DNA from 4 places in the Mesorhizobium sp. WSM4906 genome. Region 2 is predicted to be linked to each of the others. Evidence: predicted binding sites of a transcription regulator. Region 2 holds the regulator's gene; each other region holds the start of a gene.
What was found. The regulator LexA, encoded in region 2, represses DNA repair genes until DNA is damaged. The targets are predictions, from matches to a motif close to TGTTCNNNNTGTGTTCNG.
Positions count from the first base shown of each region.

Region 1: the regulator LexA is predicted to act here: its motif matches at 955-972, upstream of QAZ22_RS08135 (helicase-related protein).
Region 3: the regulator LexA is predicted to act here: its motif matches at 4,562-4,579, upstream of QAZ22_RS26950 (sel1 repeat family protein).
Region 4: the regulator LexA is predicted to act here: its motif matches at 4,296-4,313, upstream of QAZ22_RS04330 (metallopeptidase family protein).

Region 1 covers NZ_CP121355.1:1,729,402-1,735,051, reverse strand. The annotation lists gene QAZ22_RS08140 (beta-ketoacyl-ACP reductase) at 1-440, shown strand, start outside; gene QAZ22_RS08135 (helicase-related protein) at 1,141-4,515, shown strand; gene QAZ22_RS08130 (RNA-binding S4 domain-containing protein) at 4,607-4,993, shown strand; gene fdxA (ferredoxin FdxA) at 5,143-5,481, shown strand.
Region 2 covers NZ_CP121355.1:4,270,182-4,275,831, forward strand. The annotation lists gene QAZ22_RS20420 (ComEC/Rec2 family competence protein) at 68-2,533, shown strand; gene lexA (transcriptional repressor LexA) at 2,517-3,251, opposite strand; gene glp (gephyrin-like molybdotransferase Glp) at 3,368-4,573, opposite strand; gene moaC (cyclic pyranopterin monophosphate synthase MoaC) at 4,576-5,070, opposite strand; gene trpC (indole-3-glycerol phosphate synthase TrpC) at 5,073-5,650, opposite strand, start outside.
Region 3 covers NZ_CP121355.1:5,538,422-5,544,071, forward strand. The annotation lists gene QAZ22_RS26935 (O-acetyl-ADP-ribose deacetylase) at 1-299, shown strand, start outside; gene QAZ22_RS26940 (acetyl/propionyl/methylcrotonyl-CoA carboxylase subunit alpha) at 603-2,567, shown strand; gene QAZ22_RS26945 (ABC transporter substrate-binding protein) at 2,669-3,790, opposite strand; gene QAZ22_RS26950 (sel1 repeat family protein) at 4,161-4,427, opposite strand; gene QAZ22_RS26955 (DUF2147 domain-containing protein) at 4,865-5,206, shown strand; gene QAZ22_RS26960 (hypothetical protein) at 5,460-5,612, shown strand; gene QAZ22_RS26965 (hypothetical protein) at 5,645-5,650, shown strand, end outside.
Region 4 covers NZ_CP121355.1:922,300-927,949, reverse strand. The annotation lists gene QAZ22_RS04355 (ATP-binding protein) at 1-1,111, opposite strand, end outside; gene QAZ22_RS04350 (response regulator transcription factor) at 1,099-1,797, opposite strand; gene QAZ22_RS04345 (hypothetical protein) at 1,840-2,010, opposite strand; gene QAZ22_RS04340 (CoA ester lyase) at 2,335-3,216, shown strand; gene QAZ22_RS04335 (DUF1737 domain-containing protein) at 3,246-3,452, shown strand; gene QAZ22_RS04330 (metallopeptidase family protein) at 3,715-4,152, opposite strand; gene QAZ22_RS04325 (hypothetical protein) at 4,336-5,403, shown strand; gene QAZ22_RS04320 (DUF6504 family protein) at 5,345-5,650, shown strand, end outside.

The sequences.
Region 1 (5,650 bases), 2.5 Mb from region 2:
CGCGCGAGCAGTGGAAGGAGGTCATCGACACCAACCTTTCCGGCGTCTTCAACATGACGCATCCGCTGTGGAACGGCATGCGCGACCGCAAGTTCGGCCGCGTCATCACCATTTCTTCTATCAACGGCCAGAAGGGCCAGATGGGCCAGGTCAACTACTCGGCCTCGAAAGCCGGCGACATCGGCTTCACCAAGGCGCTGGCTCAAGAGGGGGCTCGCGCGGGCATCACCGTCAACGTCGTCTGCCCCGGCTACATCGCCACCGACATGGTCATGGCAGTGCCGGAAAAAGTGCGGGAATCGATCATCGCCCAGATTCCGGTCGGCCGTCTCGGCGAGCCGGAAGAGATCGCGCGCTGCGTCGTCTTCCTGGCGTCCGACGAGGCCGGCTTCATCACCGGCTCGACGATCACCGCCAATGGCGGTCAGTATTTCGCCTGAGGTCTTTTGACGGCGGCGGCAGGTGGTCCGGAACAGCCGGACCGCCTGTTTTTGTCGGCGCCTCCACCGCGCATGCCTCGATACGGCACGCAAAAGTTAACGGCCTCGGCGTTCCTTGTGCGAAACCCCGTTCGCAAGCTGTGAATTTTCGGTGCGCAAGCTGTGGACAACACCATATCTTGGGGTGAACAAACCGGGAAAATTTGTAGATCGCTGATTCGTCGCCGATTCGTTCCGGCTTTGGCCGGAAAGTTAACGCGCGGAGCCCGAAACGGCGCCGAAAAGATTAACGGCGATTAGGAAAGATCAACCATTTCATAATCTTGGCGGCTGCGCTCGAGCCGGCCATGATCGTTCACCGGCAAAAGTTAACGGCCCTCCGGAGCCTACCCTGGCCAAGCATGAAACGGGCCAGTTTCCGGATTCAGCATGTGGTGAGACTCGTCGTCAAAAAATCCACATGTAGCAGTGAACAAAACCTGAATCAGAACGAGTCAGTGATTCGTCGCCGATTCGTTCCAGACTCGTTCCACCGGTTAATCGACGGCGGATTTTGACCTTGCCGGTGGGCGCGCCTCTCTTTTGAGGGAACATTCCGCTTTCGCTTCGCGTCTGAAATCCCTATGTGTCGCCTGTCACATGCGGCGGCACCGCTGCGTATCCGACAACGAGCGGCAGAAAGACTCAAATTTCCGAGCCGATGAATATCCAGCCGACACACACCCAGCCGCTGATCCTTTCGGGCCGTGACGTGACGGCCGTGCTGGGTCCCACCAACACCGGCAAGACCCATCTCGCCATCGAGCGCATGGTGGCGCACGAGACCGGCATCATCGGCTTGCCGCTGAGGCTTCTTGCCCGCGAGGTCTATGCCCGCGTCTGCGAAAAGGTCGGCGCCAACAAGGTGGCGCTGATCACGGGCGAGGAGAAGATCGTTCCGGTGGGCGCGAAATATTCGGTCTGCACGGTCGAAGCGATGCCGCGCGAGACCGATGCCGCCTTCGTCGCCATCGACGAGGTGCAGCTCGCCGGCGACCTCGAGCGCGGCCACATCTTCACCGACCGCATCCTGCATCTGCGCGGCCGCCAGGAGACGCTGCTTCTGGGCGCCGCCACCATGCACGGCATCCTGCAGCGACTGCTGAAGGGCGTCTCGGTGGTGACGCGGCCGCGGCTGTCGCACCTTGCCTATGCCGGCTCCAAGAAGCTCACCCGCCTGCCGCGCCGCACGGCGATCGTCGCCTTCTCGGCGGACGAGGTCTATGCCATCGCCGAGCTGATCCGCCGCCAGCAGGGCGGTGCCGCCGTCGTGCTCGGCGCGCTCAGCCCCCGCACCCGAAATGCCCAGGTGGAGATATTCCAGTCCGGCGACGTCGACTATCTCGTCGCCACCGACGCCATCGGCATGGGGCTGAACCTCGACCTCGAGCACGTCGCCTTCGCCCAGAACCGCAAGTTCGACGGCTACCAGTACCGCAACCTCACCGCCGCCGAGCTCGGCCAGATCGCCGGCCGCGCCGGACGGCATGTGCGCGACGGCACCTTCGGCGTCACCGGCCAGGTCGATCCGTTCGACGAGGATCTGGTCAAGAAGATCGAAGGACACGATTTCGATCCCGTGAAGGTGCTGCAATGGCGCACGGCCGATTTCGATTTTACCAGCCTCGATGCCTTGAAGCGCTCGACCGAGACCAACGCGCCGGTCGAAGGATTGACGCGCGCGCTGCCGGCAGTGGACGCCCAGGCGCTCGACCATCTGTCGCGCGACGCCGACATCAGGGCGCTCGCCACCGGCAGGAACCGCGTGGCGCTGCTCTGGGAAGCTTGCGCGCTGCCGGACTACCGCAAGATCGCGCCCGCCCAGCACGCCGACCTGATCGCCTCGATCTATATGGATCTTGCGCGCCATGGCCATGTCGACGAGAATTACATGGCCGAGCAGGTGCGGCGAGCCGACACGACGGACGGCGATATCGACACGCTGTCGCACCGGATCGCCCAGATCCGCACCTGGACCTTCGTCTCCAACCGACCGGGCTGGCTGGCCGATCAGCTACACTGGCAGGAAAAGACGCGCGAAATCGAAGACAGATTGTCGGATGCGCTGCATGAGCGGTTGACGAAACGCTTCGTAGACCGCAGGACTTCCGTCCTCATGCGGCGCCTTAGAGAAAATACCATGCCTGAAGCTGAAATCAGCCCAACCGGAACCGTCCTCGTCGAAGGCCATCACGTCGGCGAGCTGCAGGGATTCCGCTTCACCGCCGACCAGAGCGCCGGCGGCGAGGATGCCAAGGCGGTGCGCACCGCTGCCCAGAAGGCGCTCGCGGCCGAATTCGAGGCGCGCGCCGAGCGTTTTGCCGCCTGCGCCAACGGCGATCTGGCATTGGGCTCGGACGGTATATTGCGCTGGATCGGCGCGCCGATCGGCACGCTGGTCACCGGCGACGAGGCGCTGAAGCCTCGGCTTGTGCTGCTTGCCGACGAGCAGCTCACCGGGCCTGCCCGCGACAAGGTCGCGGCGCGCGCCGAGCGTTTCGTCAATTTCCAGATCGAAACGCTGCTGAAGCCCCTCGTCGATCTGAAGAATGCCGAGCAGATCACCGGCATCGCGCGCGGCATCGCCTTCCAGCTCGTCGAGCATTTCGGCCTTATCAACCGCCGCGACATCGCCGAGGAAATGAAATCTCTCGACCAGGAAGGCCGCGCGGCGCTGCGTCGCCTCGGCGTGCGCTTCGGCGCCTATCACGTCTTCGTGCCGGCGCTGATCAAGCCCGCGCCGGCCGGGCTGGTCACGCTGCTCTGGGCGCTGCAGAACGACGGCAAGGACAAGCCGGGCCTCGGCGATGTCGTCCACGCGCTGGCGTCGGGCCGCACCTCGGTGGTCATCGACCCGGCCTTCGACAAGACCTTCTACAAGCTCGCCGGCTATCGCAATCTCGGCCGCCGCGCCGTGCGCGTCGATATTCTCGAGCGGCTGGCCGACCTCATCCGCCCGGCGACCAACTGGAAGCCCGGCCTCGGCCAGCGGCCCGACGGCGCCTATGACGGCCACGCCTTCATGGTGACGCCGCCGATGATGTCGATCCTCGGCGCCACCGCCGACGACATGGAAGAGATCCTCAAGGGCCTCGGCTATCGTTCCGAACCGAAGCCTGCCGCCGAGGTGAAGGCGAAGCTGGACGCGCTGGACACCGCCGCCCGCGAGGCCGCTGCGGCTAAGCTTGCGGCGGAAGAGGCCGCGCGCGCCGCGCAGGCGGCTGAGGCGCCGGCCGACGACGGCGCGGCCGCGCCGCTCGACGAAGGTCTGGGGACTGGCGCGCCGGCTTCCGCCGAAATTGCCGCTGAACCGGACGCTGGCGCGGCCGCTGAAGAACCAGTCGCTGTGGAAGAACAAGCGGAAACCTCTGCCCAAGCAGCTGAAGCAGGCGCCGAGGCGCCCACCTCCCCCTCGATGGGGGAGGTCGCGGCGCCAAGCGACGCGGGTGGGGGTGACGGCGCCGACGATGCGGGCAGTGCCAACAGCACCGGCGCTCCCCCCGCCCCGGCGCTGCGCGCCGACCCTCCCCGCGAGGGGGAGGGTAACGCCCCTGCCGAAGCGGCGGCCGAGCAGGAAGAGCCGAAGCCGATCCTGCTGTGGCGGCAGGCACGTTTCGATCATCAGCGGCCGCGCCATCGCCATGACGGCCGTCGCGACAACCGCCAGCGCGGCGGGCAGGCCGCGCGTGAGGGTCAGGCGGGCGCCGCGAGTGGCGAGCCCGGAGATCGGCCGGCCCATGAGGGCCGCCGCGATCAGCGCGACGGTGCCGGCAAACCGCGCTTCGACCGCTCGAAGTTCAAGCCGAGGCCGGAACGCGAAGGCGGCGAAAGGCGCGAAGGCCGGCCGCAGGGCGAGCGTCCCGATCGCCGTGAGGGTAGGCAGGACTGGAAGGGCAACAGGCAGGACGGCAAGGGCAATGCTTCCGCCGGCAAGCCGGCCTTCCAAGGCAAGCCGCGCGAGGAGCGCCCGCAGCGCTTCGATCCGGATTCGCCCTTCGCCAAGCTCGCCGCCCTGCGCGACCAGCTGAAGAAATAGGCTAGAGCATGATCCCGAACCGAAGGACCGCGTCAGCGAAAAGTGGGAACCGGTTTTCGGATAAGATCATGCTCCAACAAAGCTAGCAGCGATGGTTGGAGAAGGCCGCCAGCGCATCGACAAATGGCTGTTCTTCTCACGCGCGGTGAAATCACGGTCGCTGGCGGCAAAGCTCGTTGTTGCCGGGCGCGTTCGTATAAATCGCGACAAAGCAGCGCAGGCCTCCGATCTGGTCAAGGCCGGCGACGTGCTGACCATCACGCTCGAGGGCCGGATCCTGGTCTGGAAAGTGCTCGACTGCGGAATTCGGCGTGGTCCTGCCGATGAGGCGCGCCTGCTCTACGAGGACATGTCGCCGGCGCCGACGCCAAGGGGCGGGGCCGTTCCCGACGCCATTCCGGGGTTGCGCGAGGCCGGCAGCGGCCGCCCGACCAAGCGGGAGCGGCGGCAGACCGACCGGCTGCTCGGCGACGACTGAAGATACAACCTGACTTCGTCGCGGCACCCGTATGGAATTCCATTCCGCAGCGCCGGCTCAGGCAGCAAGCCCTACCCTTGCCAGCGGCGGGCAAAGGCGTTACCTCACCTTGAAAAGCCCAGCAAAAAAGGGACGTCCCGGAGCCTGCAATGACCTATGTCGTGACCGACAATTGCATAAAATGCAAATACATGGACTGCATCGAGGTCTGTCCGGTCGACTGTTTCTACGAAGGCGAGAACATGCTGGTCATCCACCCGGATGAGTGCATCGACTGCGGCGTCTGCGAGCCGGAATGCCCGGCCGACGCGATCAAGCCGGACACCGAGCCGGGGCTCGACAAATGGTTGCAGATCAATTCCGAATATGCCGAGAAATGGCCCAACATCACCGCCAAGAAAGAGCCGCCGGCGGATGCTAAAGCCTTCGACGGCGAGGCCGGAAAGTTCGAGAAATATTTCTCGCCGGAGCCTGGCGAAGGCGACTGACAGCCGGATCGGCCAAGTCGGCATGACGCGACGTAACGGGGCCGATACAATTGCTGTCTTGACAGGCAGCGATGGCGCTTGGCGTTAGCGGACGCAGCAAAACCTTGATTCTTCCGACTTTTTGTGTTACATGAGCGGAACATGCCGGTGACACAACGTCGATTTATGG
Region 2 (5,650 bases):
TGCGCGGACTTTCGCGCGGTCGGCGTTCATGTAGCATAGGAGGTCTGGGGCGCAAGGGGCAGACCCGATGGCTGGACGTGGCCGGGGTGCGGAGCAGGGCGAGGGGACGACGGCGGGCGTCAGCGAGCGCCTGCTGTTTGCCGGCACCGCGCCTGCCGAAGCGACGCCGATTTCGGTTCCGGCGCCGCGCCCGGCTGCGGAGATCTTGCCACCGGGCGGTGATGCCTCGCTGCAGCCGCTTCAGCCGGCGACTATCGATCGGATCCGCAGCCAGTTCCGCCGTACCTCTTTTTCCGCGCTTCGCCGAAGCGTCGCCGAAGCCGCCACCACCGAACTCGACCGCGGCATTGGTTTCCTGCTGGTGCCGGTGTTCCTTGCCGCTGGCGTGATCCTCTATTTCTCCTTGAACAGCGAGCCGGATCTCTACCGGCCGCTGGCGGCGGTGGCGCTGATGGCCGTCTGCGCGGCGGTTTCCCGCTCTTGGCCGAAGACGCATCTTATCTTCATGGCGGCGCTGTTTTGCGCGCTGGGCTTTGTCGCCGCGAAGGTCGAGACATGGCGGGCCGCAACGCCGATGCTCGGCTCCGAGATACAGACGCGGCTGACGGGTCGCGTTGTCGTCGCCGAGGAGATGGCCAATGGCCGGGTGCGGCTGACCATCGACCTCGTCTCGACCGCGCAGCCAAAACTGCGCTACGCGCCGGATCGCGTCAGGCTCTCGGCGCGCGGGATTCCGCCCAACGTCAAGGCTGGATCGCTGGTGACGGGCTATGCACGGCTCCTGCCGCCGACGGGACCGGTTCGCCCCGAAAGTTATGATTTTTCCTTCGACAGCTATTTCTCCGGCATCGGCGCCAGTGGATTTTTCCTCGGCGATCCGAAAGTCATTCCGACAAGCGACCCTCCCGCCCAGGCGAGCATCGCCTGGGCGATCGAGAATGCGCGCGAGACGATTGCCGATCACATCAGAAGCACCGTCGGCGGACCCGAAGGCGAGATTGCCGCGGCGCTGATCGTCGGCGTTCGCGCGGGCATTCCCGAGGATATCAACGAGGCGATGCGGCGGACCGGCATCTACCACATCATCTCGATTTCCGGGCTGCACATGGCGCTGGTCGCCGGCACGGTCATGCTTTTGCTGCGCGGCGTCTTCGCGCTGCTTCCGGATTTCTCGTCACGCCGGCCGGTGAAGAAATATGCCGCAGCGGTCGCGCTGGTGTCGATCGCTGCTTACCTCGTCATCTCCGGCGTGGTGGTCGCCGCCGAACGAAGCTTCATCATGCTCGCCGTCATGCTGGTCGCCGTGCTCTTCGACCGTGCGGCGTTGACGATGCGCAACCTGGCGATTTCGGCCATTGCCGTCATCATGGTGTCACCGCACGAAGTGGTTGGTCCGAGCTTCCAGATGTCGTTCGCCGCGACCGCGGCCCTTGTCGGCGCCTATGCCGGATGGGCCGACTACCGCGCCGGCAAGTCGAGAGCGCCGCCGGCGAAGCGGTCGTTCCTGCGGTTCCTGTCGCACAAGTTGGCTGTCGGGCTTGTCGGCGCCGCCATAACGTCGATCATTGCCGGAACCGCCACGGCGTTGTTTGCCATCTGGCACTTCCAGCGCGTCTCGCCGCTCAGCCTGATGGCCAATCTGGCCGTCATGCCGATCGTGTCGCTGGTTGTCATGCCGTTTGCCGTCTTTAGCGCACTGGCGATGCCATTCGGCTTCGATGGTCCTTTCCTCTACATCATGGGCAAGGGCCTGACGGCGATGATCGCGATTTCGGCCTGGATTTCGGAACGGTCGCCGGTCGATGCCGTGGGGCTGATCTCGATCCAGTCGGTGCTGCTCGCGACAATCGCGCTGGTGATAGCAACCATGGCCACCACCTGGCTCAGGTTGGCGGCAGTGCCCTTCGCGCTGGCCGCACTACTGGCGGTCCCGCAAGTGCGCACGCCGGACCTGCTGATCTCCGAGGACGCGCATCTGGTGGCGATGCCGATCGGCGGCGGAGAGCTCGCCGTCAATCGCGCCCGCTCCAACGACTTCACCACCGACAATTGGAAACGTGCGCTGAGGGCCGAAACGATCGTGCCGCCGGAAACATTCGCGAAAGGCGCATTCGACATCGCCGACCCGGTCGACTTGCCGGCGGGATCCCCCTTTTACTGCACTGGCGATCTCTGCATTGGCCGGCATCCGTCCGGTGCAATCGTCGCCTTGGCGGAAAACCGCGATAGCGCCAGGCCGGCCTGCGGCTTCGCCGACCTCATCGTCATCAACGACGCCACGGCCTACAATCCTTGCCGCGATCCACGCATCCTCGTCGTCACCAAGCGGCAGCTTGCGCGCGACGGCAGCGCCGCCGTCTACTTCGACCCGCAGTCGGCAACGGCGCGAGCCGCCATTCAATACGCCGTCGAAAAGCCCTATCGCCCCTGGCACGAACAGCGGCGCTACTCGCGCGAGGCGAGGGGGCTAGCGCCATACGAGCGGCCTGAGAAGCCACAGACCAAGCCGCCGCCACTCAGTAGCGACGAATGAGCCCGACCAGCTTGCCCTGCACCTTGACCCTGTCCGGTCCGAAGATGCGGGTCTCATAGGCCGGGTTGGCGGCCTCGAGCGCGATCGAGGCGCCCTTGCGGCGGAAGCGTTTCAGCGTCGCTTCCTCGTCGTCCACCAGCGCCACCACGATCTCGCCCGGGCTCGCTGTGTTGGCATTGCGGATGATCACCGTGTCGCCGTCGAAGATGCCGGCTTCGATCATCGAATCGCCCTTGACCTCGAGCGCGTAGTGCTCGCCGCCTGCGATCATGTCCGGCGGAACTGTGATCGAATGCGTCTGGTGCTGGATAGCGTCGATCGGCACACCGGCGGCAATGCGACCCATCACCGGGATGGACACGGCCGAAACGGCGTCGTCGTCATTGCTGGGCGTCGGTGTGCGGGAGGGCGCCGCTGGCTTGATCTGCCGGCCGAGATTGCCTTGACCGCCTTGGATGACGCTCGGCGAGAATTTTCTCGCCGCATTCAGGCCGGGCGCGATCGAATCGGGCAGGCGCAGCACCTCAAGAGCGCGCGCGCGGTTCGGCAGCCGGCGAATAAAACCGCGCTCCTCCAGTGCCGTGATCAAACGGTGGATGCCCGACTTCGAAGCGAGGTCGAGCGCTTCCTTCATCTCATCGAAAGACGGCGGAATGCCGCTTTCCTTGAGCCGTTCATGGATGAACATCAGCAGTTCATGTTGTTTGCGCGTCAGCATGGCGGCCCCCATGGGTTTTGGAACCAGAATCAGAAAAACAAACCCAGAACAAACACTATCTGTTCCAGTTGTGTTCCGCAACCGTTTAAAGTTTAGTGAATCTGTTGACGTTTTGTTCAGCGTAACATCAGAACGCTGCATTCGTCGCCGGCTTCCGCAGCCGGGGCGAAGGGCTCGCGCACGATCAGGCCGTCGGCGTCGGCGAGCATCCTCAGCATGGAGGAATCCTGGATGCTGAACGGTGTCGCGATCAACTGTCCGGCATCCTCACGTACGACTGCCCGCACATAGTCCTGCCTGAGATCGTTGGCGTGCATCGCGGAAGCCAACCGCGCGGTCCGGATATCCTGGCGGTAGCTGCGGCCGCCAAGACGCGCCAGGAGCGGCTTCAGGAACAATTGCGAGCAGACAAGACTCGCCACCGGATTGCCGGGCAGGCCGATGCAGCGGATGTTGCCAAGCCGGCCAAACATCAGCGGCTTGCCGGGGCGCATGGCGATCTTCCAGAAATCGAGCTGCATGCCTTCGCCGGTCAGCACGTCGTGGATCAAATCATGATCACCGACCGAGGCGCCGCCGAGGGTGACGATAACATCGGCGCCGACCGCGACCGCTTTCTTGACCAGCGCCGAAATCGCATCCTGCCGGTCGGCGGCGATACCGAGGTCGAGAGCGCGGGCACCGACCGACTGCGCCGTCGCCGCTACGCCATAGGCGTTGGACGAGATGATCTGGTCGGCGCCGAGCGTGCTTCCGGGCGGCAGCAATTCATCGCCCGTGGCGATGATGGCCACAATCGGCCGACGCACCACGTTGAGGCTCGGATGATTGGCGGCCGCCGCCAGCGATAGCGCTGCCGGATCGAGCAGGCGGCCTTTTTCGAGAACTACATCACCCTGGCCGAAGTCGAGCCCACGGCGACGGACGTTGCGAGCTTCCGCCGTCGGCTCGGTCACTTCGATGCGGCCGCCGCCGAGGTCGTGAACATTTTCCTGGATGACGACGGTGTCGGCCCCTTCGGGGAGCGGTGCGCCGGTGAAGATGCGCACCGCCTTACCCTTGCCGACGGAGCCGGCAAAACCGCGCCCGGCGGGCGCCACGCCGATCACGGAAAGCCGCGCCGGCACAGAGGTCACGTCGACAGCGCGGGCGGCATAGCCGTCCATGGCCGAAGCGTTGAAGGGCGGCTGGGTGCGCAGCGCCACCAGCGGTTCGGCGAGCACCCGGCCGGCCGCATCGGCCAGCGGCACGTTTTCGCCCGGCAGCGCGGTTGCGCCATCCAACAAGCGCCCGAGCGCCTCGGCGACCGGAACCAGCGCCATCGTCAGGAACTCGCCCCGGATTTGACGGACTTGTAGTCGCCCGACTTGCCGCCGGTCTTCTCGACCAGCCTGATGCCGGAGATAACCATGGCGCGGTCCGCCGCCTTGGCCATGTCGTAGATGGTGAGGCAGGCGATCGACGCCGCGGTCAGCGCCTCCATCTCCACGCCGGTCTTGCCGGTGACGCGGGCAAGCGCGGTGACCTTCAGGCCGGGGAGGGCGCGGTAGGGCTCGATATCGACGGCGACCTTGGTCAGGAGCAGCGGATGGCAGAGCGGGACAAGCTCATGCGTCTTCTTGGCCGCCATGATGCCGGCGATGCGCGCCGTGCCCAGCACGTCGCCCTTCTTGGCGTCGCCGGCCAGGATCATCTCCAGCGTTTCCGCTCGCATCGAGACGAAGCCCTCGGCGATCGCCGTGCGTGTCGTCTCGGCCTTGTCGCCGACATCGACCATGTTGGCTTCGCCTTTGGCGCCGAGATGGGTGAGGGCAGGCATCCTCAAAGGGCCTCGGCCGGCGCCTTGCCCGTCAGCAGAAGCTCGGTCGCGGCAGCCACATCGGCCTGCCGCATCAGGCTCTCGCCGACGAGGAAGGTACCGATCCCGCTCTTCTCCAGCCGGCGGCAATCCTGATGAGTGAAGATGCCGCTTTCGCTGACGAGCAGCCGATCGGCCGGCACCATCGCTGCAAGCCGCTCGGAAACGTCGAGGCTGGTCTCGAAGGTCCTCAGATCACGGTTGTTGATGCCGATCAGCCGCGACGAGAGGCGAAGCGCGCGCTCCATCTCCTTTACGTCATGCACCTCGACCAGCGCGTCCATGCCGAGCTCGAAAGCCGTCGCTTCGAGCTCGCTGGCTAAAGCGTCGTCGACGCTTGCCATGATGATGAGGATGGCATCCGCGCCCCAGGCGCGGGCTTCATAAACCTGGTACGGATCGAAGAGGAAATCCTTGCGCAAAGCAGGCAGGCCGACGGCGGCGCGCGCGGCGGTCAGGAAGCTAGGCGCACCCTGGAAGGACGGGGCGTCGGTCAGCACCGAAAGGCAGGCCGCTCCACCTCGCTGATAGGCCCTGGCGA
Region 3 (5,650 bases), 1.3 Mb from region 2:
TCCACGCGGTTGGGCCAGTCTGGCAGGGCGGCGACAGGGGCGAGGCCGATCTGCTCGCCTCCTGCTATCGACGCTCGCTCGAAATCGCCCGCGACCATGACTGCCGGACGGTCGCTTTTCCGGCGATCTCGACCGGCATCTATCGCTATCCGAAGGACGAGGCGGCTGGGATCGCCGTGGCCACGACAGCCGACTTCCTGCGACAAAACACCGTGCCGGAGGTCGTTACTTTCTGCTGCTTCGACGAAGCGATGGCGGAGCTATACCGGCGGGCCGTTACTGGTATTGGGGAGAACTGAGTCCATGGGCCAAATGATTGCTCAAGCGACGACGTTGGTAGGGTACTCCCTTGGCAAGGAGGTGTTCTGGCATGTCAGGAGAAGCTGGCGGGACAGCGCCCCCCTCTGTCCTGCCGGACATCTCCCCCACGAGGGGGGAGATTGGCAGCTTCGGCGACAGCGCCCGTACTGTAACGTTGGCGATCGGCGAAAACGTCGGCGGCGTCCGATCTCCCCCCATGTGGGGGAGATGTCCGGCAGGACAGAGGGGGGCGCGAAGGAACGCCTTCTTAACGCGAAGCACACTCTGCCTGCGGAGGCTCCATGTTCGGCAAGATCCTGATCGCCAATCGCGGCGAGATCGCGTGCCGCGTCATCCGCACCGCGCGCAAGCTCGGCGTGCGCACTGTCGCGGTCTACTCGGATGCCGATGCCCGCGCCTTGCATGTCGAGATGGCCGACGAAGCGGTGCATATTGGCCCCTCACCCGCCGGCGAAAGCTATCTGCGCGGAGACAAGATCATTGCCGCGGCGCTTGCCACCGGCGCCGAGGCGATCCATCCCGGCTACGGCTTCCTGTCGGAGAACCCCGACTTCGTCGACCAGGTGACGAAGGCCGGACTGGTCTTCATCGGGCCATCGGCCGCCTCGATCCGCGCCATGGGGCTGAAGGACGCCGCCAAGCGGCTGATGGAAAAGGCCGGCGTTCCGGTGGTGCCTGGCTATCACGGCGAAGCGCAGGAGATCGTGCTGCTCGCCTCCAAGGCGCGCGAGATCGGCTATCCCGTGCTGATCAAGGCGCGCGCCGGCGGCGGCGGCAAGGGCATGCGGCGCGTCGACCATCCGGACGATTTCTCGGAGGCGCTGTCCGGAGCGCGGCGCGAGGCCAAGGCCGCCTTCGGCGACGACCGCGTGCTGGTGGAAAAATACGTCGACAAGCCGCGCCATATCGAGGTGCAGGTGTTTGGCGACAATTTCGGCAATGCCGTGCATTTGTTCGAGCGCGACTGCTCGGCGCAGCGCCGCCATCAGAAAGTGATCGAGGAGGCGCCCGCCCCCGGCATGACGCCTGAATTGCGCGAGGCGATGACGGAAGCGGCCGTCACTGCCGCCAAGGCAATCAACTACTCGGGCGCCGGCACGGTCGAATTCATCGTCGACGCCTCCGCGGGGCTCAAGCCCGACCGCTTCTGGTTCATGGAAATGAACACGCGGCTCCAAGTCGAGCATCCCGTCACCGAAATGGTCACCGGCGTCGATCTGGTCGAATGGCAATTGCGCGCCGCTTCGGGTGAAAAACTGCCGAAGACGCAGGACGAGATCGTGCTTGCCGGACATGCCTTCGAGGCGCGCCTCTACGCCGAGGACGCGTCGAAAGGCTTCCTGCCCGCGACAGGAACGCTGCACCATTTGAAATTCCCGGACACCTCGCACGCGGGCACCGCCATGCGTATCGAAACCGGCGTGCGGGCCGGCGACGCGATCTCGCCCTTCTACGACCCGATGATCGCCAAGCTGGTGGTGCGAGCCAAGGACAGGACCACGGCGCTTGGCGCGCTGCTCGACGCCCTTGCCCGGACGGAAATCGCCGGCTCGACCGTCAACACCGCCTTCCTCGCGGCACTCGCCGCCGACGCCGATTTCGCGGCCGGTGATGTCGACACCGGCCTGATCGGCCGTCATCAGGATGCTCTCGTCGCCGTTGCCGCGCCAAGCGATGAGGCAATCGCCGCGGCAGCGCTGGCGGCGACCGATGCGGGCGCGCCCAGCCCGGCCGCCGATCCATGGTCCGCGCTCGCGGGTTATGCGCATTTCCATACGCTGGCGCGCCGCATCCGGCTGCGCTTCGGCGAGGAGAACATACTGGCGCGCGTCTCAGCACGACCGGACGGCCGCTTCCAGGTGGCGCTGGAGGCGCCGCATGACGCGATCAACTCGCACGACCTCAGGAACTTGCTGCGCACCGCCCGCTGGCCGGGCCACGTCACCGTGTTCGAAGGCGCGGCCGGCTACACCTTCGCGGTTCCCGACCCGCTCGCCAAGGCGGACGAGGCCGCGGCCGCTTCGGGTAGCCTGCGCGCCCCGATGCCGGGGCTGGTCAAGCTGGTGCGCGCGGCCACGGGCGATGCCGTGATCAAGGGCCAGCCGCTGTTGATCCTCGAGGCGATGAAGATGGAGCACACCATCGCCGCCCCGCATGACGGGGTGGTCGCCGAGATCGCGGCCGAGGGCGCGCAGGTGAGCGACGGCACGGTGCTGGTGCGGTTTGTCGAGGACGGCCAAGGCTGAGGCGGGGACGGCGGGACAGCGCCAGCGTCGGTCAGCAATTCCAATCCGCCAAAAGAAATGGCCGGGATGTACCGGCCATTTCCGTCCGTATGCAGAAGCGATTACGGCTTGATCGGCGCGTATTTGCCGTCGTGCCACTGGTTGATGTCGTAGCTGGCGTTCTTCAGATCGCCCTTCTCGTCGAAGATGACGTCGCCGACGACGGTGCTGATCGGTTTGCCGTCCTTCAGCGCCTCGGCGACCTTGCCCGGATCGTCGGTGCCGGCGCGCTTGATGCCTTCGGCAACGGCCTGGATCACGGCATAGGAGAACAGCGTGAAGCCTTCCGGGGTGAAGCCGCCGGCCTTGATCTTGGCGACCGCGTCCTTCGCTTCCGGCTTGGCCTGCGGATCCGACGGGAAGACGAACATGGTGCCTTCACCGGCCGGGCCGGCGACCTGCCAGAATTCCGGCGAGGCGATCGAGTCCGGCATGATGAGCTGGAACTTGACGTTCTGCTCGGCCGACTGGCGCAGGATGAGGCCGGCTTCCGGGTGATAGCCGCCGAAATAGACGACGTCGGCCTTGAGCTCCTTCAGCTTGGTGACCAGAGCCGAATAGTCCTTCTCGCCGGCATTGATGCCTTCGTAGTCGACCTCCTTGAGTCCGCCGGCGTTCATCGTCGCCTTCACGGCGTCGGCAACGCCCTGACCGTAGGCGCTCTTGTCGTGCAGGATGACGATGTTCTTGCCGGCATATTTCTTGGCGATCCAGGGACCGATGAAGGCGCCCTGGGCGTCGTCACGCGTGTAGAGGCGCATGATCGTCGGCCAGCCGGACTTCGCCGCGGCGTCGGTCAGCACCGGGTTGGACGAGGCGGGGGTCATCATCAGCGTGCCGGCCTCGGCATAGACCGCGGAGGCCGGGATGCTCGAGCCCGAGCAGGCATGGCCGTCGACGAACTTGACGCCGTTGGCGACGATGCGGTTGGCGACCGACACAGCCTGCTTCGGATCGCACTGGTCGTCCTCGATGTCGAGCTTGATCTGCGAGCCGTTGACACCGCCGGCCGCGTTGATGGCGGCGGCTGCCGCCTGCGCGCCCTGCTTGAACTGGTCGCCGATCGTGGCGAGCTGGCCGGTCATCGGACCGACCACGGAAATGGTGATGTCGTCGGCGAAGGCAACCGATGCGCTCATCATCAGGCCCAATGCGGCCGCGCTCAAAATACCCAATCTTTTCATGACAATAGAACTCCTCCACTTGCGCGCGGCCGTTCCGGCCACGCTTCTTCCAGAGAGCCGGGACAATTTCACCCTTCGCCGGAACTGTCGAGAGGACAGTGCAACCGGATTTGGTTCATTTTTGAGAGGATTGCTTGGGCCAAGCCGCGATGAAAGCAGGAGGATCGTGAAATGCAAAAAGCCACGCCGGCCTTGTCCCGGCCGGTCGCGGCTTTTTGCAGTCGAGCTTGCTCGGCGCCCCCGCGCCTGAACCCGCTCGCTTCCCTGTTTTGTCGCACGGCTTGGTTCATTGACCTGCCGCGTTCTCTCTCGTTATTTTGCTGGCCGTCTTTTCGCGGCCTTGTCCCCTGAAGACTCTAGGCCCGCAAGATCAGTGCATCGTCATCCATTCGCGTGCTTCGCGCAGCGCCCTCGCGATATCGGCCTTCGACATCGTGGCCGACAGTTCCGAGCGCAGCTCCGCGGCCCGTGCCGAGCCCTTGATCGCGGCGATGTTGAACCATTTGTGGGCGGCGACGACGTCGGTCTCGCAGTCGCGGCCGGTCGCATACATCATGCCCAGTTCGAAAAGAATGTCGGCCTGGGCAGTTGCCCCCATGGCGCCGAAGCCGTCTTCAAGCATTTCAAAACGTGCCATTTCAATCCCCTGTCTGCTCCCGAGAGCTGCCTCCTTCTGTCCCCTGAAGTCCCTCGGGACGGGCCGCTCTTTCGATGCTTTCGAGGATGAGGGCTCGCCTTGAATCCGTCGTTAAATGGCTTGCTTAATTTGAAGAAAACAAAGCTAAAACAAGAGGTAAACGCGAAAAACTGTTAAGCATAGGAATGGCGCAATTCCGCCTCTTTGCGCTAAATTCGATGAAAATTTCAGGCGCCAGAATCAAGACTTCGCTAACCACGGAAACCGAAGCCTTTTTCGCCACCCGTTCATTTTCAGGGTCCCGGGCGGCCAAAATCCTTGCAACCTTCCGTGGCGGCACCGCTTTCGTTTTGGCGGCGGCTGGATTAGCTTACGTTTGCGTAAGGGACAGAGAGGCGGAGCGAGTCCCGCCGGAACCTGTAGGGAGGAGGACAGATATGTTTCGAAAAGTAAGCCTGGCCCTGGCGGCCACCCTGATCATGGCCGGCGCCGCGTGGGCCGACCCGATCGAAGGCAACTGGAAGACGCAGGCCGGCTCGACCGCGGCGATCGCCGGCAGCGACTCTTTCTCGATCACGCTGAAGTCCGGCAAATATGCCGGCAAGACGATCGGCTCCTTCAAGGCGGCCGGCGACAACAAATACACCGGCACCATAACCGACCCGGAAACCGACAAGACCTATTCCGGCAAGGCGACGCTTTCCGGCGCCTCGCTCAAGATGAGCGGCTGCGTGCTGGGCGGGCTGATCTGCAAGAGCCAGACCTGGCACAAGCTCTGATCGCCGTACAGCTGACGATGCAAAACGGGGCCTGCCGGGCCCCGTTTTCTTTTGGGAGCCGTTCGGAGCGCGTCGGCAGGCTGCTTGTTCTTAGGCACGTCGCTTTTCCCGAGACCGGTGCGCACTTTTGAGCGACGTGCGTCAGACGACAGACCAAGGCCTCATCAATCAATTTGAACGGTAGATGAATACCGGTCTCAGAACCGGTTCAGAGGCATGCGGGCATTCTCCTCACCATTGAAGGAGAGACCAAATGCTTGTCCGCCGCTTCACCATCGTCTGCCTGCTGATGAGCCTGTTCGGCATGTCCTTCGCCATCCTCGTGGCCGAAGCCGGCCGTCCGGGCCGCTCATCGGGAATGGCCGACACCTGCCGACTGGACTGCGTGAACCATTTCGACCGCTGAAACGACCAATACTCGAAACCGGAACGACCACCATGAAC
Region 4 (5,650 bases), 3.3 Mb from region 2:
CCAAGAGATTGAGCCGTCCGGCATCGGTGACGATGTTGTTGGAAAAACGCCGCCGTTCGGCCTCGTCCATCGTCCCGTCGGAATCCCTCAGCAATTCCGCCGCCCCCTGGATCGCCGTCAGCGGCGATTTCAGCTCGTGCGAGACATGGGTGGCGAAGGTCTGGATGCTGTCGGAGCGTGACTGCAGTTTTTGCGCCATGTCGAGGAAAGCGGCCGACAGCGCCGCCATCTCGCGCGTGCCGTGATGGGCGAGCGGCCGCATCGCCTCGCGATCGCCCGCCGCGATCCGCTTGGTACGCTCGATCAGCGCGTAGATCGGCCGGCTTACGGTACGGATGAACACCAGCGCGATCAGCAGCGTGCCGCCGACGATGGCGATGGCGGCGAGCGTGACCTTGCCGCGTTCGCCATAGAGGTGCTTGACGATGTTGTTCGGCGTTCGCGACAGGTAGACCACGCCGGCGACCCGGCCTGCGACCTCGACCGGCAGGGCGACGAAGACGCGCACCTTGGTGCCTCGGCTCACCGAATAGAGCGGCGGCGGCGGCTGGTCCGGGATCCTGAGTCTCAGCTCGCTTGCATAGGCGCCGGCAAGCGCCCGCCGCACCTCCTCGGCCTGGCCGAGCGACTGTCCGACCTCGCCGCCGCCGGCAATCACCACGCCGTGCGGATCGAGCAGCCGGAAGCCGGCGAGCGTCGTCTTCTGCGTCTCGTCCAGAATGCCGTCGAGCCGCGCCCCGACGGCGGCGAAGGCAGGATCGGCGGTGGCGGGAACGGCCGCCGGTCGCGACGGCATGACATCGTCGGCGGCAAGATCGAGCTGCGGCTCGATCGGCTGATAGGGATAGTTATTGTCCCTTGCGGGGTCAGCCGAGATCGGCGCCCCCAACCGCTCCGGAGCGATGCCGGCCGCGCGCACCGCGTCGGCATAGACGGCGGCGACGACCGCGCCCTGCGCGATCAGCTCGCCCTCGGTCTGGCGGATCAGCTGGTTTTCATAAAGCCGGAAGAAGAACAGCCCGACCAGCGGCAGCGCCATCACCACGATCAGGATGGCGACCACGACGGTGGCGAGCCGCGGCCGCCATTTCTCCTTGCTCAACCACCGCATCGGCCGAGCCGGAAGCCGACGCCATGCACGGTCGCGATCGCATCCGAGCAGCCGACCGCCGCCAGCTTGGCGCGGATGTTGCGGATATGGCTGTCGACCGTGCGCTCCGAGACATGGATGTTCGATTGATAGGCGTTGGCCATCACCGCGTCGCGGCCAAGCACATGCTGCGGGCGGGCGAGAAAGCCTTTCAGGATCGCGAACTCGATCGCCGTCAAGGTGAGCGGCTTGCCTTCGAAACTCGCGGCGTGGCTGGCCGGAACGAGCATCAGCTTGCCATGCGTGAACTGCCGGTCGTCCGCCTCCTCCTCCGCCACCGCCGGACGGGCGCGCCGCAGGATGACGTTGACGCGGGCGACCAGCTCGCGCGGGCTGAACGGTTTCGTCACATAGTCGTCGCCGCCCATCTCCAGCCCGAGGATGCGGTCGATTTCTTCATCGCGCGCCGACAGGAACAGCACCGGTACGTCGGATTTCTGCCTGAGCCTGCGGCAGACCTCCAGCCCGTCCATCTCCGGCATGCCGATGTCGAGCACGATGAGGTCCGGCGCGCGGTGCTCGACCGCCCGCAGCGCCGCGGCGCCGTCGGCGACGGCATGCGTCTTCATGCCGGCCTTTTCCAAGGCGAAGCAGATGATCTCGCGGATATGCGGATCGTCGTCGGCAACGAGGATGTTGTGCGGCATTGATCGGCGGCCAAGCGTGTGGGGTTCGATGAAACGGCAGGATTAGAGCAATTCCGGGAAAAGTGTGAGACGGTTTTCTGGCCGGAATTGCGATCTCGCGACGAAGGGCAGGACGATCGGCATCGGGCGCAGCCTTTGCGGCTCGACGAGCCACCAGCCGTCGTCGCGCAGCCGGCGCGGCAAGGACCAGCGGAGGTTTTCGCGTGTTCTCATGCCGCCTGTTTCGCCGGCGGACGCGAAAAGCTCGGGGCGGATTGGCCAAGAATTTCAGCAATGATTTGCAGATTTCGTGCAGGGTAAATCGCTTCAGGCTGGCGCCAGCGTCTTCTCCTCCCTTGAGGGCCCTTGAGGGGGAGATGGCCGCGAAGCGGTCAGAGGGGGTCGTCTCACATAAAGCGCCAACGCCATCTCCATTGCCGACGAGGCTGGCGCTCCACGCGCGGCGACCCCTCTGTCGCCTTCGGCGACATCTCCCCCTCAAGGGGGGAGATTGCTCCGCGCCTTGCCTCGCTCGCCTCCAGCCTGCATAGATCGCTAATGACCGTTGAGACCTACCGCCCGCGCCGCTCGGTGCTTTACATGCCTGCCTCGAACGACAAGGCGCTGGCCAAGATCCCGTCCTTGGCCTGCGATGCCGTCATCATCGACCTTGAGGATGGCGTGGCGCCCGCCGACAAGGTTTCCGCACGCGACAAACTTGCAGGCATCCTCGCCGCCCGGCCACAGCGGCGCTGCGAGATGGTGGTGCGCATCAATCCGCTCGGCAGCGACTGGGGCATCGACGACCTGCTGGCCGTCGCCAAGGCAGAACCCGACGGCATCCTTCTGCCCAAGATCGGCACACCGCGCGACATTCTCGAGGCCGGCGATCGGCTGGACGACGATTTCGCGCCGGACACCCTGAAGCTGTGGGCGATGATCGAGACGCCGAAGGCGCTGCTCAACATCGGCGCCATCGCCGAGCTTGGCCGCGACCCTGCCTCGCGGCTTTCTTGTTTCGTTGCCGGAACGAACGATCTGGTGAAGGCGACCGGCATTCTCGCCACGCCCGACCGGCGTTACCTCATGCCGTGGCTGCTGCAGCTGGTGCTTGCTGCTCGTGCCGGCGGCCTCGACGTGATCGACGGCGTCGCCAATGATTTTCGCGACCTCGACGGTTTTGCCCACGAATGCGCCGAGGCGGCCGCCATGGGCTTCGACGGCAAGTCGTTGATCCACCCCGCGCAGATCGAGCCGGCGAACCGCGCCTTTTCGCCGGCGCCGGAGACGCTGGCCAGGGCGCACGCGATCAGGGACGCGTTCGCGCGGCCTGAAAATGCCGGCAAGGGCGTCATCGCGCTGGACGGCCGCATGGTCGAGCGGCTGCATCTGGCCGAGGCCGAGAAACTTCTGGCGAAGGCCGCAATCATCGGCGCATGATGCGCGGATATTCACGACAGGGTCGAAAAATGAAGCTCTACCGCTTTCTGTCCGGTCCGGACGATTCCACTTTCTGCCACAAGGTGACGGCGGCCCTGAACAAGGGCTGGCACCTGTTTGGCTCGCCGACCTATGGCTTTGACCAGGAAAGCAAGACGATGCGCTGCGGCCAGGCGGTGGTGAAGGATGTCGAGGGCCAGGAATACGGACCCGACACCAAGCTCAGCGATTGGTAGGGTAGAAAGGGCGGCGCCCTAGGGCTTCGTCAATCCTAGGGCGGAGCGACGCGAAGCGGAGCGCAGACCCTAGGATCCATGCCGTTACCTGAGCCGAAAAGTGCGACTCTGCAGAACTTGTGTCCTCTCGCTGAAAGGCAGCGCGGCTTCTGAACCGCTGCAACGCTCGCATGTCACGGCATGGATCCTAGGGTCTACGCGCGTCGCTTCGCTCCTTGCTCCGCCCTAGGATGACGAGTTGCCTGGGATGGCGATGTGGTTCTCACCCCGCCGCCGCTTGCTCGGCCGCTTCCTCGATCCGCTCCATGTCGTCGTCCGAGAGGCCGAAATGGTGGCCGATCTCGTGGATCAGCACATGGGTGACGATGTCGCCCAGCGTCTCCTCGTTCTCGGCCCAGTAGTCGAGGATGGCGCGGCGATAGAGCGTGACGCGGTTCGGACCCTCGCCGGTCTGCGGGTTCCAGCGCTCGGCGATGCCGCGCCCCTCGAACAGGCCGAGCAGGTCGAAGGGCGTCTCCAGTGACAGGTCGTCCATGATCTCGTCGGTCGGGAAGTCGGCGATCTGGATGACGATCTCGCCGGTGAGCTGGCGGAACTCTTCCGGCAGATGGGCATAGGCTTCCAGCGCCAGAAGCTCCATTTCGTCCATCGATGGCGAGAGCTGGTCGTGCCAGGTGCGGGTCTTGTAGATACGGGCCATGAAGTTTCCTTTGATCCCGGCATATAGGCTTTCGCGCCGATGGAGGCAAATGAGCCGGCCGGCGGGTCATTCCCAGGGCAAAGGGTTAAGGAATAAATTCCTTGCGACTCCGCTTGACTCTTCCTAAGCCCTCTGGAATCTATAGGAACATAACAGGAACAATTGCTGCCGGAAGTGAACGTCATGGCGATGAGCGCCGTGGCGCGGGACACTGTTTTTGCCCTGCGCCGCCAGATCGCGAAGATCGAGGGAACGCTGCCCGAGCGCCTGGAGGCGCCGGTGACTGGCGCGCCCCGAACAATTTCAGGACGAGCAATTCCAGGAAAAGTGCGAAGCGGTTTTCCGTCCGGAATTGCGGAACCCACAGGCCCGGACGTCACCATCGTCCGGCGCGGCCTTGCCGTGGCCTCGCCGGATGCCTTTCTGTACAGCGGCATCGAACGCCTCGATACCACCCTCGGCGGCGGCCTGCCCAAGGCGGCGCTCAGTGAAATCCATGGGTTGGAAACCCGCGATGCCGGCACTGTTGCCGGCTTCGCGCTCTCGCTCGCCAGCCTGATCCTCAAGCGGAAACAGGGCCTGCCGGTCCTCTGGATCGGCACGGCGGAGATTTTCCGCGAGGCCGGCTTTCCCTATGCCAGGGGGCTTCACGCCCTCTTCGGCATCGAGCCGGAACAATTGCTGTTTTCCGAAGCGCCGAAGCTTCTCGACGCGCTGTGGATCGCCGAGGAAGCCGCCCGCATGACGGCCTTCGCCGCCGTCATCCTGGAGATCCGCGGCAGCCCGCGGCTTCTCGACCTTACCGCCACGCGCCGCCTGCATGCCCGCGCCCAAGCCGCCGGCCGGCCGGTGCTGCTGCTGCGCCAGGCCGGCGAGGCCGAACCCACGGCGGCACCGGTGCGCCTCATCGTTTCGGCGGCGCCGGCGGCGAGCCGCGAGACGCTCGCCGGCCCGCTCGCCGGCTCGATCGGCCGGCCCGCCTTCACCGTCGATATCGGCAAGAGCCGCACGGCCCTGCCCGGACAATTCACACTGGAGTGGAACCCCGATGAGCACGCTTTTGCCGAAAGAACAGAGAATTCTGTCGCTGTGGTTTCCTTATCTGGCCGCGGAGCGGATCCTGCGCCAGCGTCTGGGGCGATCCTGGCGTTCCCGCCCGTCGCATCACCTGCCGCCATCTCATCCACCGCTGGTGATCAGCCATCGCGACAGCAACGCCCAGCGCATCGCAGCCCTCGACGAACGGGCTGAGGCGCTCAAATTGAAGCGCGGCATGGGCATTGCCGATGCGCGCGCCATGCACCCTTCGATCGATGTGGTGGAGGCCGACCCGGAAGCCGACCGCCGCCTGCTCGAAGGCCTCGCCGACTGGTGCGACCGCTACACGCCGCTGGTGGCGATCGACGGCGAGGACGGGCTGTTCCTCGACGTCACCGGCTGCACGCATCTGTTCGGCGGCGAGCGCGCCATGCAGGACGAGATCCTCACCCGTTTCTTC